DNA from 2 places in the Streptomyces sp. NPDC020884 genome. Region 1 is predicted to be linked to the other one. Evidence: predicted binding sites of a transcription regulator. Region 1 holds the regulator's gene; the other holds the start of a gene.
The links. The regulator HspR, encoded in region 1, represses chaperone genes until heat shock. The targets are predictions, from matches to a motif close to TTGAGNNNNNNNNNCTCAA.

Region 1 (8,709 bases):
ATCAGGCCGAGGAACTCGGTGAAGACCTCGTAGGGCAGCCAGTCGCCGATGATCGGGATCAGCCAGTCGGCCTGGAAGAGCTGGCCGATGGCGTTGACGATCGTCAGCAACAGCGAGAAGAAGCCCACGGCGACGAACCAGTGCGCCACTCCGACGATGCCCCAGCGGTTCATCCTCGTGTGGCCGAGGAACTCCCTCGCCACCGTCACCGTGCGCTGCACGGGTTCGTCGGTACGGGTGCCGGCGGGGACGTTCTGACCGAGTCGCACGAAGCGGTAGATCTGCGCGATGGCTCGGACGAACAGCGCCGCGCCGACCACCATCAGAACCAGCGACACGATGATCGCGGCGAGTTGCATTTTGGGGGCTCCTCGAGCCTGCGAGAGCGGGGTCCGGTTACTACTGCCCACTACTACTGAGCGGTAACTTATTTAGTCTGTGCTGACACTATCCACTTATTCCGCCGTGCTGTAGCCGGGGTGCCGGTGATCTGTGTCGCTCAGGTATGCCTTGGTTCGGCGGGCCTTCCGTAGCTTCGCCCGCAGGGGGCCGCGTGCGGCTTCGGCCAGGATCGCCAGGTCGAGCACCACTCCATGGTGCTCTGCGTAGTGCTGGTCCAGCAGGGCGGGGTCGTCCCACGGCATGCCGGAGCGGGCGCGCACCTGCGCCAGCCCGGTCAGGCCCGGCCTCAGCTCCTGCCGCCACTGCCGGGCGCCGGGCCCCGCGGCCCGTGGGTCGCCCGGGGCCAGTGGGGCGGGTCCGACCAGGGACAGCTCGCCCCGTACGACGTGGGGGAGCCGGGAGAACAGGTCCAGCCGGAGCCTCCGGGTGCGCAGGGTGCGCAGTTCGAAGACCCGGCCGCCGAGGCCGGTCCGGCGTCGCAGGTCCCAGGCTCCGCCCGGGGTGTGCCGTGCGGTCAGGACGAGGGCCGCCACGGCGACGGCGGGGGCGGTCAGGACCAGCAGGACGGTGCCGAGGGCCAGGTCCAGTGCCCGTTCGGCCGTCGTGCGGGGGACGAAGCGGTCCGTCAGCCGCCCGGCCCGGTCGGCCAGGCCCGCCAGGCGTGCCGCGGGGCGGGAGGGGAAGTGGCTCCTGGTCGTCCCTGCCACTGTCCTGTACGGGGACGGGGACGAGGGCAGGGGCAGGTGGGGGCGCGGGGGCGGGTGATGTGGCTGCGCCTCGGGCGGATCCGGTTGCGTCGCGGTCGGCTCCGGCTGAGGTTCCGGCTCCGGTCGGGGTTGGGGCCGGGGCTGGAGTTCGGTCTGCCCGGGTTCCTGGGGGCGCTGGTTCCCGTGGTTCTGCTTCCGGTCGTTCTGCCGGTCGTTCTTCCGATCGTTCAGGGGCTTCTGGTTCTTCGTGTTCTTCTGCCGTACGCGCGGCTTCCTCGCGTTCTGCATCGCGCCCGCCCGGGGTTCGAGGTTCGATGGTGTGGCGATCCACGGTGAAACCTGCCGGTCGGTGACGGTTGCTACCGTCTCGCGGCAATTTGTGACAGAACGATCCCATGGTGGGACGGTGGGGTGGGGGGTGCGCGAGGGGTGTGGCGTGCGTCGGTGCGCTCGTGAGGCGGCCGTGGGGCGGCCCCGGGGCCGAGATGTGCTCCGGATAAGCACTTAAGTTGAGCCCGCCCGACTCAGGTCTGTTGACTCAGGGACCGGCGTCATGCATCCTTGAGTCAGATCCACTCAAGTAGTCAGTTGGAGGAATTGAAATGGCACGTGCGGTCGGCATCGACCTGGGCACGACTAACTCCGTCGTCAGCGTTCTCGAAGGCGGCGAGCCCACCGTCATCACCAACGCCGAAGGCGCCAGGACCACGCCGTCCGTCGTCGCCTTCGCCAAGAACGGCGAAGTGCTCGTCGGCGAGGTCGCCAAGCGCCAGGCGGTCACCAACGTCGACAGGACCATCCGCTCCGTCAAGCGCCACATGGGCACTGACTGGAAGATCGAGATCGACGGCAAGGGCTTCAACCCGCAGCAGATGAGCGCCTTCATCCTGCAGAAGCTGAAGCGTGACGCCGAGTCCTACCTGGGCGAGAAGGTGGCCGACGCGGTCATCACCGTCCCGGCGTACTTCAACGACTCCGAGCGTCAGGCGACCAAGGAGGCCGGTGAGATCGCGGGCCTGAACGTCCTGCGCATCGTCAACGAGCCCACCGCCGCCGCCCTGGCGTACGGCCTCGACAAGGACGACCAGACGATCCTCGTCTTCGACCTCGGTGGCGGCACCTTCGACGTGTCCCTCCTGGAGATCGGCGACGGCGTCGTCGAGGTGAAGGCCACCAACGGTGACAACCACCTCGGTGGTGACGACTGGGACCAGCGCGTCGTCGACTACCTGGTGAAGCAGTTCGCCAACGGGCACGGCGTGGACCTGTCCAAGGACAAGATGGCTCTCCAGCGTCTCCGCGAGGCCGCGGAGAAGGCGAAGATCGAGCTCTCGTCCTCGACCGAGACCACGATCAACCTGCCCTACATCACGGCGTCCGCCGAGGGCCCGCTGCACTTGGACGAGAAGCTCACGCGCTCGCAGTTCCAGCAGCTGACCTCGGACCTCCTGGACCGCTGCAAGACCCCGTTCCACAACGTCATCAAGGACGCGGGCATCCAGCTCTCCGAGATCGACCACGTCGTTCTCGTCGGTGGCTCGACCCGTATGCCGGCCGTCGCCGAGCTCGTCAAGGAGCTGACCGGTGGCCAGGACGCCAACAAGGGTGTGAACCCGGACGAGGTCGTCGCCATCGGCGCCTCGCTCCAGGCCGGTGTCCTCAAGGGCGAGGTCAAGGACGTCCTGCTCCTCGACGTCACCCCGCTGTCCCTCGGCATCGAGACCAAGGGAGGGATCATGACCAAGCTCATCGAGCGCAACACCACGATCCCGACCAAGCGTTCCGAGATCTTCACGACGGCCGAGGACAACCAGCCGTCCGTGCAGATCCAGGTCTACCAGGGCGAGCGCGAGATCGCGGCGTACAACAAGAAGCTCGGGATGTTCGAGCTGACCGGTCTGCCGCCGGCCCCGCGCGGTGTGCCGCAGATCGAGGTCGCCTTCGACATCGACGCCAACGGCATCATGCACGTCGCCGCCAAGGACCTCGGCACCGGCAAGGAGCAGAAGATGACCGTCACCGGCGGCTCCTCGCTGCCGAAGGACGAGGTCAACCGGATGCGCGAAGAGGCCGAGAAGTACGCGGAGGAGGACCACGCCCGCCGCGAGGCCGCCGAGTCGCGCAACCAGGGCGAGCAGCTCGTCTACCAGACGGAGAAGTTCCTCAAGGACAACGAGGACAAGGTCCCCGGTGACGTGAAGACGGAGGTGGAGACCGCTGTCGGCGAGCTGAAGGAGAAGCTCAAGGGCGAGGACTCCGCCGAGATCCGTACGGCCACCGAGAAGGTCGCGGCCGTCTCCCAGAAGCTGGGCCAGGCGATGTACGCCAACGCCCAGGCCGAGGGTGCCACCCCGGGCGCCGAGGCTCCGGGCGACGACCAGGCCAAGGCCGCCGACGACGACGTCGTCGACGCCGAGATCGTGGACGACGAGAAGGACACCAAGGGCGGTGCGGCGTGACCGAGGAGACTCCGGGCTTCGAGGAGAAGCCCGACGTCCCCTCCGGCGCCACCCCTGATGACGCCGAGCCGAAGGCTGCCGCCCCCTCCGAGGAGGAGGCGGCGGCCCCGGCCGGGGACACCGACCCGACCGTCGGTCTGACCGCGCAGCTGGACCAGGTACGCACCGCGCTCGGCGAGCGCACCACGGACCTCCAGCGGCTCCAGGCCGAGTACCAGAACTACCGTCGCCGCGTCGAGCGGGACCGGGTCACGGTCAAGGAGATCGCCGTCGCGAACCTCCTGTCCGAGCTCCTGCCCGTGCTCGACGACGTCGGCCGCGCGCGGGAACACGGCGAGCTGGTCGGCGGCTTCAAGTCGGTGGCCGAATCGATGGAGACCGTCGTCGCGAAGCTGGGCCTCCAGCAGTTCGGCAAGGAGGGCGAGCCCTTCGACCCGACGATCCACGAGGCCCTGATGCACAGCTACGCGCCGGACGTCACCGAGACGACCTGCGTGGCGATCCTGCAGCCGGGGTATCGCATCGGCGAGCGCACCATCCGCCCCGCGCGGGTGGCCGTCGCCGAGCCGCAGCCGGGCGCCACGCCCGCCGCGGCCAAGGAAGAGCAGACAGACGACGAGGAGAGCGGTGGCACCGAGGAGGTCTGACGGCAACCCGTCCGATCACCACGGTGCACACCGACCGGTCCGGCGGCCGGCCCACGGGCCGGCCGCTCGGCCGATCGTCCGGAAGGAGGGACGTCGATGAGCACGAAGGACTTCGTCGAGAAGGACTACTACAAGGTCCTCGGCGTCCCCAAGGACGCCACGGACGCCGAGGTCAAGAAGGCGTACCGGAAGCTCGCCCGCGAGTTCCACCCGGACGCCAACAAGGGCGACGCCAAGGCGGAGGAGCGCTTCAAGGATATCTCCGAGGCGAACGACATCCTCGGTGACCCCAAGAAGCGCAAGGAGTACGACGAGGCGCGCGCCCTCTTCGGCAACGGCGGCTTCCGTGCCGGTCCCGGTGGTGCGGGCGGCAACTTCAACTTCGACCTGGGCGACCTCTTCGGCGGGGGCGCCCCGGGCGGCGGTGGCGGACAGGGCGGCGCGGGCGGCGGCTTCGGCGGCGGGGGCGGTCTCGGCGACGTCTTCGGCGGGCTGTTCAACCGCGGCGGCACGGGCACCCGCGTCCAGCCGCGGCGCGGCCAGGACATCGAGTCCGAGGTGACGCTCAGCTTCACCGAGGCGGTCGACGGGGCCACGGTCCCGCTGCGGATGTCCAGCCAGGCGCCCTGCAAGGCGTGTTCCGGCACCGGGGACAAGAACGGCACCCCCAGGGTCTGCCCGACCTGTGTCGGCACCGGCCAGGTCTCGCGCGGCAGCGGCGGCGGCTTCTCGCTCACCGACCCCTGTGTGGACTGCAAGGGCCGGGGCCTCATCGCCCAGGACCCCTGCGACGTCTGCAAGGGCAGCGGCCGGGCGAAGTCGGCGCGCACCATGCAGGTGAGGATCCCGGCGGGCGTCTCCGACGGTCAGCGGATCCGGCTGCGCGGCAAGGGCGGTGCGGGCGAGCGCGGCGGTCCGGCCGGCGACCTCTATGTCGTCGTCCACGTCGACGCCCACCCGGTCTTCGGCCGCAAGGGCGACAACCTCACGGTCACCGTGCCCGTCACCTTCGTGGAGGCGACGCTCGGCGGCGAGGTGAAGGTCCCCACTCTCGGCGGCCCCCCGGTCACCCTGAAGCTTCCCGCCGGCACCCCCAACGGGCGTACGATGCGCGCCCGGGGCAAGGGCGCGGTGCGCAAGGACGGCACCCGTGGCGACCTCCTGGTCACCGTGGAGGTCGCGGTTCCCAGGGACCTGGGCCAGGAGGCCCGGGACGCCCTGGAGGCCTACCGGAAGGCGACCGCGGACGAGGACCCGCGGGCGGAACTGTTCCAGGCTGCGAAGGGAGCTTGAGATGGACGGCCGTCGACGCAATCCGTACCAGCTGACCGATGAGACGCCGGTGTACGTGATCTCGATCGCGGCCCAGCTCTCGGGTCTCCACCCGCAGACACTGCGCCAGTACGACCGCCTCGGCCTGGTCTCCCCGGACCGTACGGCCGGGCGCGGCCGGCGCTACTCCACCCGCGACATCGAGCTGCTGCGCACCGTGCAGCAGCTGTCGCAGGACGAGGGCATCAACCTCGCGGGCATCAAGCGGATCATCGAGCTGGAGAACCAGGTGGCAGCCCTCCAGCAGCGCGTCGCCGAGCTCTCGGCGGCGGTGGACGGCGCGGCGGTCGCCATGCAGCAGCGCGAGGCCCAGGTGCACGCCTCGTACCGCCGGGACCTGGTGCCCTACCAGGACGTGCAGCAGACCAGCGCGCTGGTGGTCTGGCGGCCGAAGCCGAAGCGGCCGACGGACTGAGGGCCGTCCCCCGGCGGGACCCTGGGTACGCCCACGGGGCCGGGAGAGCGTTCACGCGCTCTCCCGGCCCCGTGGCGTGTGCGGGCGGGCCCCGTTCCTACGGCAGGGCGGTGCTGACCGCGTCGACCGCCATCATCCACATCGGCTGGCCGCCGGTGCCGAACGCGGCGGCCAGGGCGTAGCCGATCGCCGCGTCGGTCGGCTCGACGGCGGCGTCGGCCCGCCATTCGGCGATCACCCGCCGGTCGCCGTCCGAGGAGAAGTCCCCGAGGTGGGTCCCGTCGCGGGTCAGCCGGCTGCTCGGGATCGAGTCGGGCACCAGCCGGTAGGACGTACCCGCGCAGCGGACGTCGACCCGGTAGGAGCGGCGGCGGAGCTTCCCCTTGCCGGGCGCGATCGTCGCGTCCCGGCCGTCCACGGTGAGTGTGAGGCGGTGGGGGTCGCGGGTGCCGATGGCGATGTGGTCGTCGATCGCGGCGCCGGGTGCGCGGGTGAGGGTGACGCGGGGGATTCCTTCGCCGCTCACGACGAGTATCTCGCCGTGCTCGCCGACGAGTTCGACCAGGATGTCCCCGTGGTGGTCGTCCTCGACGGCGGCGGGCAGGGGGGTGGTGTCGGTCATCTGGGCTTCGTGGTCCTTCTGTCGCGCGGAAGGTGTTCGTCAGGTCGGTCAGGACTGACGTAGGGGATTCTCTCGGGACGCGGGGGAGTCCGCCCGGCCCCGCGGCCGGGCGATCCGGCGGGTCAGTGGCTCTGGTCCAGGATTCCCGAACGTGCGATCAGATAGCCGAGTTGGGCGCGGCTGCTGCTCCCCAGGGCGGCGGAGAGTTTGGCCACGTGCGCACGGCAGGTCCGGACGTTCATGCCGAGCCGGCGGGCGATGGAATCGTCGACGTGTCCTTCGATGAGCAGTTGGGCGATGGAGCGCTGGACGCCGCTGATTCCCTGCGGCATCGGGTCGTACTTGACCTCTTCGAGAAGTGGCGCGGCACGGGTCCAGAGCTGCTCGAAGACCTTCACAAGATATTCGACGAGGCCGGGGTGGCGCAGTTCGAGGGCGACCTGGCGGTCGTCCTGCGCGGGGATGAAGGCGACCGTGCGATCGAAGACGATCAGGCGCTCTATGAGTTCCTCGAGGGTCCGGATCTCCACGTTGTCGTTGGCTATCCGCTCGGCGTAGGCCAGCGTGCTGGGGCTGTGGCGCACCGTGTGCTGGTAGAGGGTGCGGATGCGCACCCCGCGGTCGACGACCGAGAGCCCGCGTTCCAGGGATTTGCTGAGCTGGTCCTCATTCCGTCCGCCGCCCGGTTGGACGGTGAGCACCTCGGTCCGGCATTCCGTGGTCGCGAGATCGAGGGCGGCATTGATCCGGTTGACGCCCTCCAGCACGGTGATGGCATGCGTCATGGGCGGACCCTGGGCGCTGATGTCCATGAAAGGCTCGAAGGACTCGGTCAGTTCCATCGAATGCCGTCGGCGTTCCTGGATCTCGCGTTCTATGGGATGCAGGTGCTGGGCCAGCGCCGCTGACGGCGGCACCGGCCGGAGCCAGCCCGGGTCGTCCGGGTCGGGATGGAGCAACGCGAATTCCATCAGGCACGGAGCGGGTTCCAGTTCGGATCGGGCGATACGGCCGGACCGGAGCGCGGTGGCGTAAAGACGCCCCCCTGCTTCGCATAGTTCGGTGATCCCGTGAGGATGTGTCGTCTTTGTGTGGCTTGTGGTCATTTCTCCACCCCCCAGGTTCCTGAACATTCAGGAACATGATGCATCGACCCAGTGGTGTTCGCGTGCCCAGGTGGGACATCGTCTTAGGTGCGGGGGAGAAGAATCCACAAGTGAGGACGAAGCCGACTATGTACAAGCGAATGCTTCGCTCGGCGCTTGCCGCCTCGTTCGTCGCGGCCCTTGGACTCGGGCTGACGGGCGTCGGCGTCACGGGCGGCAGCGGCGAGGAAAAGGCTGTTCAGGCGGCAGCGCCCGGCGACATAGGCTGGATCGCGCCCGCCGCGGTCCCAGGTGACATCGGTTGGGTCACTCCGGCCCGCACGGACGCATGAGCACCCCGCCGGACGACCGCACCTTCCGGCGCGAGATGGCAACCGCCTATCGCTCAGGGTGGCATTTCATCGATCTGCTCACGGCCCTCCCCCGCCGTGGCGACTCGTTGATGGTCACCCTGTTCGGAGAGCCGATCGTCGTGGTGATGGAAGAGGACGAGGACGTCCGCGCCTATCGCTGCCTCCGTCGGCCTCGCGGGGCGCCGCAGCCGGTTCGCTGCGCCGTCAGGTACGGCATGATCTTCGTCAACCTCGATCAGCGGGACCACGAGCTGTTCGACGCGGAACCCCTTTCTGCCACCCCCCGCAGTGCCTGAGCGATTCCCCCGTCGTCACCTATCGCTCCGGCGCTCCCCCACACAGCGGCGCCACCGTGACCTGAACACGGTGGCGCCGTTGTGCTGTTCCCGTTCAGGGGCCGCTGTCCTCGTCCGCGGGGTCAGGCCTTGCCGAGCGCCCGGTCGAGGGTGATCTCGATGACGACCCGGGTCGGATTGACCCGCGGCGCGCGGCCGTAGCGCTCCTCGTGGCGGGCCTCCGCGTCCGCGACGGCCTCCGGTTCGGTGCGGATGACCGCGCGGCCCTCCAGGGTCGCCCAGCGGGCCCGGTCGATCTGACAGACGGCGACCCGGGCCCCGCCGGGGCCCGCGGCCCGGATGTGGGCGACCTTGCGGCTGCCGCCGTCGG
Region 2 (8,709 bases), on a different contig from region 1:
CACCTGAACCGGGAACCGGGAACGCGGAACGGCCCGCCCCCGTCGACTCGGGAAGCGGGCCGTCCGTACCGGCCGCGCACCGGATGCCGCGCCCGTCACAGCGTGGCGCTCAGGCCGCGGCCGGGATCCTCCCCCCGGCCCTGGCCGAAGCCGGGCTGAGGGCGATCTCCAGCACCTGGCGGACGTCCGTGACCGGGTGGACGTCCAGCTTCTCCAGCACCTCGGCCGGGACGTCGTCCAGGTCGGCCTCGTTGCGCTGGGGGATCACGACGGTGGTGATGCCCGCGCGGTGGGCGGCCAGCAGCTTCTGCTTGAGGCCCCCGATCGGCAGCACCCGTCCGGTCAGCGACACCTCACCGGTCATCGCCACATCCGTACGGACGAGGCGTCCGGAGAGCAGCGAGGCCAGGGCGGTCGTCAGGGTGATGCCGGCGCTCGGGCCGTCCTTGGGGACCGCGCCCGCCGGGAAGTGGATGTGCACGCCCCGGTCCTTGAGGTCGGCGACCGGCAGCTCCAGCTCCGCGCCGTGCGACCGCAGGAAGCTCAGCGCGATCTGCGCCGACTCCTTCATGACGTCCCCGAGCTGACCGGTCAGGGTCAGTCCGGAGGCCCCGGTCTCCGGGTCGGCGAGCGACGCCTCGACGAAGAGGACGTCACCGCCCGCCCCGGTCACCGCGAGCCCGGTGGCCACGCCCGGCACCGCCGTGCGGCGCTCGGCCGGATCCTGGGCGGACTCGGGCACGTGGTGCGGACGGCCGATGAGGCCGCGCAGGTCCGCGTCGGTCACCGTGGACGGCAGCTCGCGGTCGCCCAGTTCGTGCTGGGCCGCGATCTTGCGGAGCAGCCGGGCGACGGCCCGCTCCAGATTCCGTACGCCCGCCTCCCGGGTGTACTCGCCGGCCAGCTTGCGCAGCGCCGACTCCTCCAGGGCCACCTCGTCCTTCTCCAGGCCGGCCCGCTCCAGCTGGCGCGGGAGCAGGTGGTCCCGGGCGATGACGACCTTCTCGTCCTCGGTGTAGCCGTCGAGGCGGACCAGCTCCATGCGGTCGAGCAGGGCCTCCGGGATGGCTTCGAGCACATTGGCGGTGGCGAGGAAGACGACGTCGCTGAGGTCGAGCTCGACCTCCAGGTAGTGGTCGCGGAAGGTGTGGTTCTGGGCCGGGTCGAGGACTTCGAGGAGGGCGGCGGCCGGGTCGCCCCGGAAGTCGGAGCCGACCTTGTCGATCTCGTCGAGCAGGACGACCGGGTTCATCGAACCGGCCTCCTTGATGGCCCGCACGATGCGTCCGGGCAGCGCGCCGACGTAGGTGCGCCGGTGGCCGCGGATCTCCGCCTCGTCCCGGACGCCGCCGAGCGCGACCCGGACGAACTTGCGGCCCATGGCGTGCGCGACGGACTCGCCGAGCGAGGTCTTGCCGACGCCGGGCGGGCCGACGAGGGCGAGCACCGCACCGCCGCGGCGACCGCCGACGACGCCCAGGCCCCGGTCGGCACGGCGCTTGCGCACCGCGAGGTATTCGGTGATGCGTTCCTTCACGTCGGCGAGGCCGGCGTGCTCGGCGTCCAGGACCTCCTGGGCGCCGCGGATGTCGTAGGCGTCCTCGGTGCGCTCGGTCCAGGGCAGTTCGAGGACGGTGTCCAGCCAGGTGCGGATCCAGGAGCCCTCGGGCGACTGGTCGCTGGAGCGCTCCAGCTTCTCGACCTCCTTGAGCGCGGCCTCACGGACGTGCTCTGGCAGGTCGGCGGCCTCGACGCGGGCCCGGTAGTCGTCGGACTCGCCCTCGGGGTCGCCGTTGAGCTCGGAGAGCTCCTTGCGCACGGCGTCCAGCTGGCGGCGCAGCAGGAACTCGCGCTGCTGCTTGTCGACGCCGTCCTGGACGTCCTTGGCGATGGACTCGGCGACGTCCTGTTCGGCGAGGTGCTCGCTCAGCCACTGGATGGCGAGCTTCAGCCGGGCGATCGGGTCCACGGTCTCCAGGAGCCGGACCTTCTGGGCGGTGGTGAGGAAGGGCGAGTATCCGGAGTTGTCGGCGAGCGCGGAGACGCCCTCGATCTGCTGGACCCGGTCCACGACCTGCCAGGCGCCGCGCTTCTTCAGCCAGCTGGTGGCGAGCGCCTTGTACTCCTTGACGAGCTCGGCGGCGGATCCGGGCAGCGGGTCGGGGACGACGGAGTCGAGCACGGTCCCCTCGACCCAGAGCGCCCGGCCGGGCCCGCTGGTCCCGGCGCCGATGCGGACCCGGTCGCGGGCCCGGATGAGGGCGCCCGGGTCGCCGTCCGACAGGCGTCCGACCTGCTCGACGGTGCCGAGGACACCGGTCCCCGTGTAGGTCCCGTCGATCCGCGGGACCAGCAGCACCTCGGGCTTGCCGCCCCCGGGGTCGGCGGCGGCCTGCGCGGCCTCGACGGCGGCGCGCACCTCGGCGTCGGACAGGTCCAGCGGCACCACCATGCCGGGCAGGACGACCTCGTCGTCGAGCGGCAGCACAGGCAGGTCGATCGGTGTGAACGCCTGGGACTCGTTAGTCATGATCTCCCCTTCGGCAGGCAAGTTGAGCTATGTGGGCTCAATGCTCCTGAGCCGCCGAATGTTCCCCCAGTGCTGTTCGCTCTGAGCGATCAGGTGGCCCCACCCTCTGCGGACCGGCCGTCCCGCCCGCCCGGCCGGTGCGGGACCTCTGTGTACGGGAGCGCTGCGGGGCGGACCGTTGTTCCCACCTCCGGCGCGGGAAACATGCTGGCCTTCGTCCCGGGCGGCGGACAGGATGGGCGGGCACCGACCGCTACCACCGGAGACCGGAGAGCCACATCATGTCCGCGATGTCCGTCCCTGCCCCGCTGCCGACGCGTCTGCCCGACGCCCCCGTCGTGCTGGACCGCCGCGAGGGCCCCTTCGGCGAGGTCGTGCTGCGGGAGCGCGGGGAACACTTCGAGATCATCGCCAACGGCTGCTTCCTGATGGACACCTCCGACGGGCGCTCCGAACGGCTGCTGATCGACGCCGCGCTGGCCGCCCTGCCCGCCGGGCGGTCCGGCCCCTCGGTGCTGATCGGCGGTCTGGGCGTCGGGTTCTCCCTGCTGCGGGCCGCCGAGGAGAGACGCTGGGGCCGGATCGTGGTGGTGGAGCGGGAGCAGGCGATCGTGGACTGGCACCTGACCGGGCCGCTGGAGCGGATCTCCGGGCCGGCGCTGGCGGACCCCCGGACCGGGATCCTCCGTGCGGACCTGGTCGCCCACCTCCGTACGGCCACGGAGCGTTACGACGCCCTGTGCCTGGACATCGACAACGGGCCCGACTGGACCGTCACGGAAGGCAACGAAAGCCTCTACTCCCCCGCCGGTCTGGCGTCCTGCCGCGACCGGCTGACCCCGGGCGGAGTGCTCGCCGTCTGGTCGGCGCAGCCGTCGCCGGCCTTCGAACAGGCGTTGCGGAATGCCGGGTTCAGCGGGGTTAGGACCGAAGAGGTGGCCGTTGCCCGAGGTGTGCCCGACGTGGTCCATCTCGCACTGAGGGCGGTCTGAACCCCCTCCCGGTATGCACGGCCCGGCAGTGGCACGGGCCAACCGGCACAAGGGCGACCATCCGGCCGCCCGACCGGCCCGAACTCGCACCGACGGGACAACACCCTGCGTAGCCGGGAGCCCTCCGCTGCCTTTACGCTGCTGACCGGCACACAGGATCACCCACGAAATCCACGAGCGAAGACCGTGCCTCCGGGGGAATGGCTCCCGCGAGAACGGGCAGGGGCGGGGCGATGGAACAGACACACACCACCCACAACGGCGTCGCGGCCACCCCGGGGGCTCAGCGCCGGGTGCTGGTGGTCGAGGACGACGCCACGATCGTCGACGCCATTTCCGCCCGACTGCGGGCGGAGGGCTTCCTGGTGCAGACCGCGCTGGACGGCCCCGCGGCCGTGGACGCGGCCGAGGCCTGGCAGCCCGACCTGATGGTCCTCGACATCATGCTTCCCGGCTTCGACGGCCTGGAGGTCTGCCGCCGGGTGCAGGCGCAGCGCCCGGTGCCGGTGCTGATGCTCACCGCACGCGACGACGAGACCGACATGCTGGTCGGGCTCGGGGTCGGCGCGGACGACTACATGACCAAGCCGTTCTCGATGCGGGAACTGGCCGCCCGGGTGCACGTCCTGCTGCGCCGGGTGGAGCGGGCCGCGCTGGCCGCCGTCACCCCGCGCAGCGGAATCCTGCGTCTGGGTGAGCTGGAGATCGACCACGCGCAGCGCCGGGTCCGGGTGCGCGCCGAGGACGTCCATCTCACGCCGACCGAGTTCGACCTGCTGGTCTGCCTCGCCAACACCCCGCGCGCGGTGCTCTCCCGGGAGCAGTTGCTGGCCGAGGTGTGGGACTGGGCGGACGCCTCGGGCACCCGCACGGTCGACAGCCACATCAAGGCGCTGCGCCGGAAGATCGGCGCGGAGCGCATCCGTACCGTGCACGGCGTGGGCTATGCCCTGGAGACTCCCGCGCCATGAGCCGGCCAGGGTCCGGACTGCGGCCCTTCTCGATCAAGGCCAAGCTCGGCACGCTCGTCGTGGTCTCGGTGTTCATCACCACGGGACTGCTGATCGTCGCGTTGCGCACCCGTACGGAGTTCCGCTTCATCACGGTGTTCTCGGTGATCGCCACGCTGCTGATCACCCAGTTCGTGGCGCACGGTCTGACCGCGCCGCTGGACGAGATGAGAGCGGTGGCCCGGTCCATCTCGCACGGCGACTACACCCGCCGGGTGAGCGGCGCCGGGCGGCGGGACGAACTGGGCGATCTGGCGCAGACGATCAACCGCATGGCGGACGATCTGGAGGCGGAGGACCGGCATCGAAAAGAGCTGGTCGCCAATGTCAGCCATGAGCTGCGCACCCCCATCGCGGCGCTGAGAGCCGTGCTGGAGAACGTGGTGGACGGGGTGTCCGCCGCCGATCCCGAGACGATGCGTACGGCCCTGAAGCAGACGGAGCGGCTCGGCCGGCTGGTCGAGACGCTGCTGGACCTGTCGCGGCTGAACAACGGGGTGGTGACGCTCAAGGCACGCCGTTTCGAGGTGTGGCCGTATCTGTCGGGCGTACTGAAAGAGGCCAATCTCGCCGCCTCCCAGCGCCGTCTGTCCTCGGGTTCGGGCAATCACTCCCGTACGGACGTCCATCTCCATCTGGACGTCTCACCGCCGGAGCTCACCGCGCACGCGGATGCCGAGCGGCTGCACCAGGTGGTCGCCAACCTCATCGACAACGCGGTCAAGCACAGCCCGCCGCACGGCCGGGTGACGGTGCTCGCGCGGCGCGGGGCCTATCCCGAGTCGCTGGAGCTGGAGGTCATCGACGAGGGGCCCGGCATCCCGGAGGCGGAACGCCACCGGGTGTTCGAGCGCTTCAACCGGGGCCAGGCGCCGTCCCCGCACGGTCCGGGCAGCGACGGCGGTACGGGACTGGGGCTGGCCATCGCCCGTTGGGCGGTCGATCTGCACGGCGGCCGGATCGGGGTGGCCGAATCCGCACGGGGCTGCCGCATCCAGGTCACCCTCCCGGGAATCTCACGGCCGCGCGGTTGACGACGCCGTTGACATAGGGTCGAACCGGAAGAGCACGTTCATCCGTGTCCTGCCAGAAGGGGATCTCAAAGGGATACGGTCGCGAGACCGTACCCGCGGTCCTGCGTACCCGAAGTGCAGTGGAACCTCGCTTGTTTCCCGCCATTTCCTGCGCCGAAACCCGCCTTCCGATGTGATGTGCACGACGAAGCACCGGCCCGGCCTGCAAGGAACGGTTTGGGGGGCGTAGCCTTGATTTCCGCTGTCCATCACCTTGTGAAGCGGAAGAGGGCGGTTGCCGCCGTGTCGTCTCAGTCCCCCAGTAACTCGAGCATCTCGACCGACCAAGCCAGTCCGGGCACCAACCCGGCCGCGGCCTTCGGTGCCAATGAATGGCTCGTCGACGAGATCTACCAGCAGTACCTCCAGGATCCCAGTTCGGTCGATCGCGCCTGGTGGGACTTCTTCGCCGACTACAAGCCGGGTGCCTCCGGCACGGCGGACAAGCCCGTTCCCGGCGCCGGGGCCTCGGGGGCCCCGGTGACCGAGGCCCCGGCGCCCGCCGCCGCCCCGGCCGCACCGGCTCCCGCAGCCGCTCCGGCTCCGGCGAAGGCCGCGCCCGCCGCCGCTGCTCCGGCAGCCCCGGCTCCCCCGGCCGCCCCGGCCCCGGCGAAGCCCGCGGCGGCGAAGCCCGCTGCCGCGCCCGCCAAGGCCAAGGCGGACGAGGCCACCGAGGCCCCGTCCGGCCCGGAGTACGTGACGCTGCGCGGCCCCTCGGCCGCCGTCGCGAAGAACATGAACGCCTCGCTGGAGCTGCCGACGGCCACATCCGTCCGCGCGGTCCCGGTGAAGCTGCTCTTCGACAACCGCATCGTCATCAACAACCACCTCAAGCGCGCCCGCGGCGGGAAGATCTCCTTCACGCACCTCATCGGGTACGCGATGGTCCAGGCCCTCAAGGCCATGCCGTCGATGAACTACTCCTTCGCCACGAAGGACGGCAAGCCGACCCTGGTGAAGCCGGAGCACATCAACCTGGGTCTGGCCATCGACCTGGTGAAGCCGAACGGTGACCGCCAGCTGGTCGTCGCGGCCATCAAGAAGGCCGAGACGCTCAACTTCTTCGAGTTCTGGCAGGCGTACGAGGACATCGTCCGGCGGGCCCGCATCGGCAAGCTCGGCATGGACGACTTCTCCGGTGTCACCGCCTCGCTGACCAACCCCGGCGGCATCGGCACCGTCCACTCGGTGCCCCGCCTGATGCCCGGTCAGGGCCTCATCATGGGCGTCGGCGCGATGGACTACCCGGCGGAGTTCCAGGGCACCTCGCAGGACACCCTGAACAAGCTCGGCATCTCGAAGGTCATGACGCTGACCTCGACCTACGACCACCGGGTCATCCAGGGCGCCGCCTCCGGCGAGTTCCTGCGGGTGCTGTCCCAGCTGCTGCTCGGCGAGAACGAGTTCTACGACGAGATCTTCAAGGCGCTGCGCATCCCCTACGAGCCGGTCCGCTGGCTCAAGGACATCGACGCCTCGCACGACGACGACGTCACCAAGGCCGCGCGGGTCTTCGAGCTGATCCACTCCTACCGGGTCCGCGGCCACGTCATGGCCGACACCGACCCGCTGGAGTACCACCAGCGCAAGCACCCCGACCTGGACATCACCGAGCACGGCCTCACCCTGTGGGACCTGGAGCGGTCCTTCGCGGTCGGCGGGTTCGCCGGCAAGACGATGATGAAGCTCCGCGACATCCTCGGCGTGCTGCGCGAGTCGTACTGCCGCACCACCGGCATCGAGTTCATGCACATCCAGGACCCGAAGCAGCGCAAGTGGCTGCAGGACCGGGTGGAGCGCCCGCGTCCGAAGCCCGAGCGCGAGGAGCAGCTGCGCATCCTGCGCCGGCTGAACGCGGCCGAGGCGTTCGAGACGTTCCTGCAGACGAAGTACGTCGGCCAGAAGCGGTTCTCGCTGGAGGGCGGCGAGTCCGTCATCCCGCTGCTCGACGCGGTGCTCGACTCCGCCGCCGAGGCCCGCCTCGACGAGGTCGTCATCGGCATGGCCCACCGCGGCCGGCTGAACGTCCTGGCGAACATCGTCGGCAAGTCGTACGCGCAGATCTTCCGGGAGTTCGAGGGCAACCTCGACCCGCGTTCGATGCACGGCTCCGGCGACGTCAAGTACCACCTGGGCGCCGAGGGCACCTTCACCGGTCTGGACGGCGAGCAGATCAAGGTCTCGCTGGCCGCCAACCCCTCGCACCTGGAGGCGGTCGACCCGGTCCTGGAGGGCATCGCCCGCGCCAAGCAGGACATCATCAACAAGGGCGGCACGGACTTCACGGTCCTGCCGGTCGCGCTCCACGGCGACGCGGCCTTCGCGGGCCAGGGCGTCGTCGCCGAGACGCTCAACATGTCGCAGCTGCGCGGCTACCGCACCGGCGGCACCGTGCACGTGGTGATCAACAACCAGGTCGGCTTCACCGCCGCCCCGGAGTCCTCGCGCTCCTCGATGTACGCCACCGACGTGGCGCGCATGATCGAGGCGCCGATCATCCACGTCAACGGCGACGACCCGGAGGCCGTGGTCCGCGTGGCGCGGCTCGCCTTCGAGTTCCGGCAGGCGTTCAACAAGGACGTCGTGATCGACCTCATCTGCTACCGCCGCCGCGGTCACAACGAGGGCGACAACCCGGAGTTCACCAACCCGCAGATGTACACGCTGATCGACAAGAAGCGCTCGGTGCGCAAGCTCTACACCGAGTCCCTCATCGGTCGCGGCGACATCACGCTGGAAGAGGCGGAGCAGGCGCTCCAGGACTTCCAGGGTCAGCTGGAGAAGGTGTTCGCGGAGGTCCGCGAGGCCACCTCGCAGCCGGCCGCCCCGCATGTCCCGGAGCCGCAGGCCGCGTTCCCGGTGACCGTGGAGACGGCCGTCTCCGCCGAGGTCGTCAAGCGGATCGCCGAGTCGCAGGTCAACATCCCCGAGTCGATCACCGTCCACCCCCGTCTGATGCCGCAGATGCAGCGTCGCGCGGGCTCGGTGGAGAACGGCACGATCGACTGGGGCATGGGCGAGACGCTGGCCATCGGTTCGCTGCTGATGGAGGGCACCCCCGTCCGGCTCGCCGGTCAGGACACCCGCCGCGGCACGTTCGGCCA

Region 2: a site for HspR is predicted at 2,553-2,571, ahead of lon (endopeptidase La). Genes of this name have one in related genera too.

What each region holds. Positions count from the first base shown of each region.
Region 1 is NZ_JBIRRY010000015.1:1,030-9,738, forward strand. It holds partial or broken gene ACH4UK_RS35075 (4Fe-4S dicluster domain-containing protein) at 1-359, opposite strand, end outside; gene ACH4UK_RS35080 (sugar transferase) at 456-1,109, opposite strand; gene dnaK (molecular chaperone DnaK) at 1,712-3,568, shown strand; gene grpE (nucleotide exchange factor GrpE) at 3,565-4,215, shown strand; gene dnaJ (molecular chaperone DnaJ) at 4,312-5,508, shown strand; gene ACH4UK_RS35100 (heat shock protein transcriptional repressor HspR) at 5,510-5,962, shown strand; gene ACH4UK_RS35105 (hypothetical protein) at 6,060-6,584, opposite strand; gene ACH4UK_RS35110 (helix-turn-helix transcriptional regulator) at 6,707-7,690, opposite strand; gene ACH4UK_RS35115 (hypothetical protein) at 7,819-8,022, shown strand; gene ACH4UK_RS35120 (hypothetical protein) at 8,019-8,339, shown strand; gene ACH4UK_RS35125 (TIGR03618 family F420-dependent PPOX class oxidoreductase) at 8,462-8,709, opposite strand, start outside.
Region 2 is NZ_JBIRRY010000002.1:566,213-574,921, forward strand. It holds gene lon (endopeptidase La) at 110-2,530, opposite strand; gene ACH4UK_RS09255 (spermidine synthase) at 2,821-3,522, shown strand; gene ACH4UK_RS09260 (response regulator transcription factor) at 3,756-4,493, shown strand; gene ACH4UK_RS09265 (ATP-binding protein) at 4,490-5,566, shown strand; gene ACH4UK_RS09270 (multifunctional oxoglutarate decarboxylase/oxoglutarate dehydrogenase thiamine pyrophosphate-binding subunit/dihydrolipoyllysine-residue succinyltransferase subunit) at 5,849-8,709, shown strand, end outside.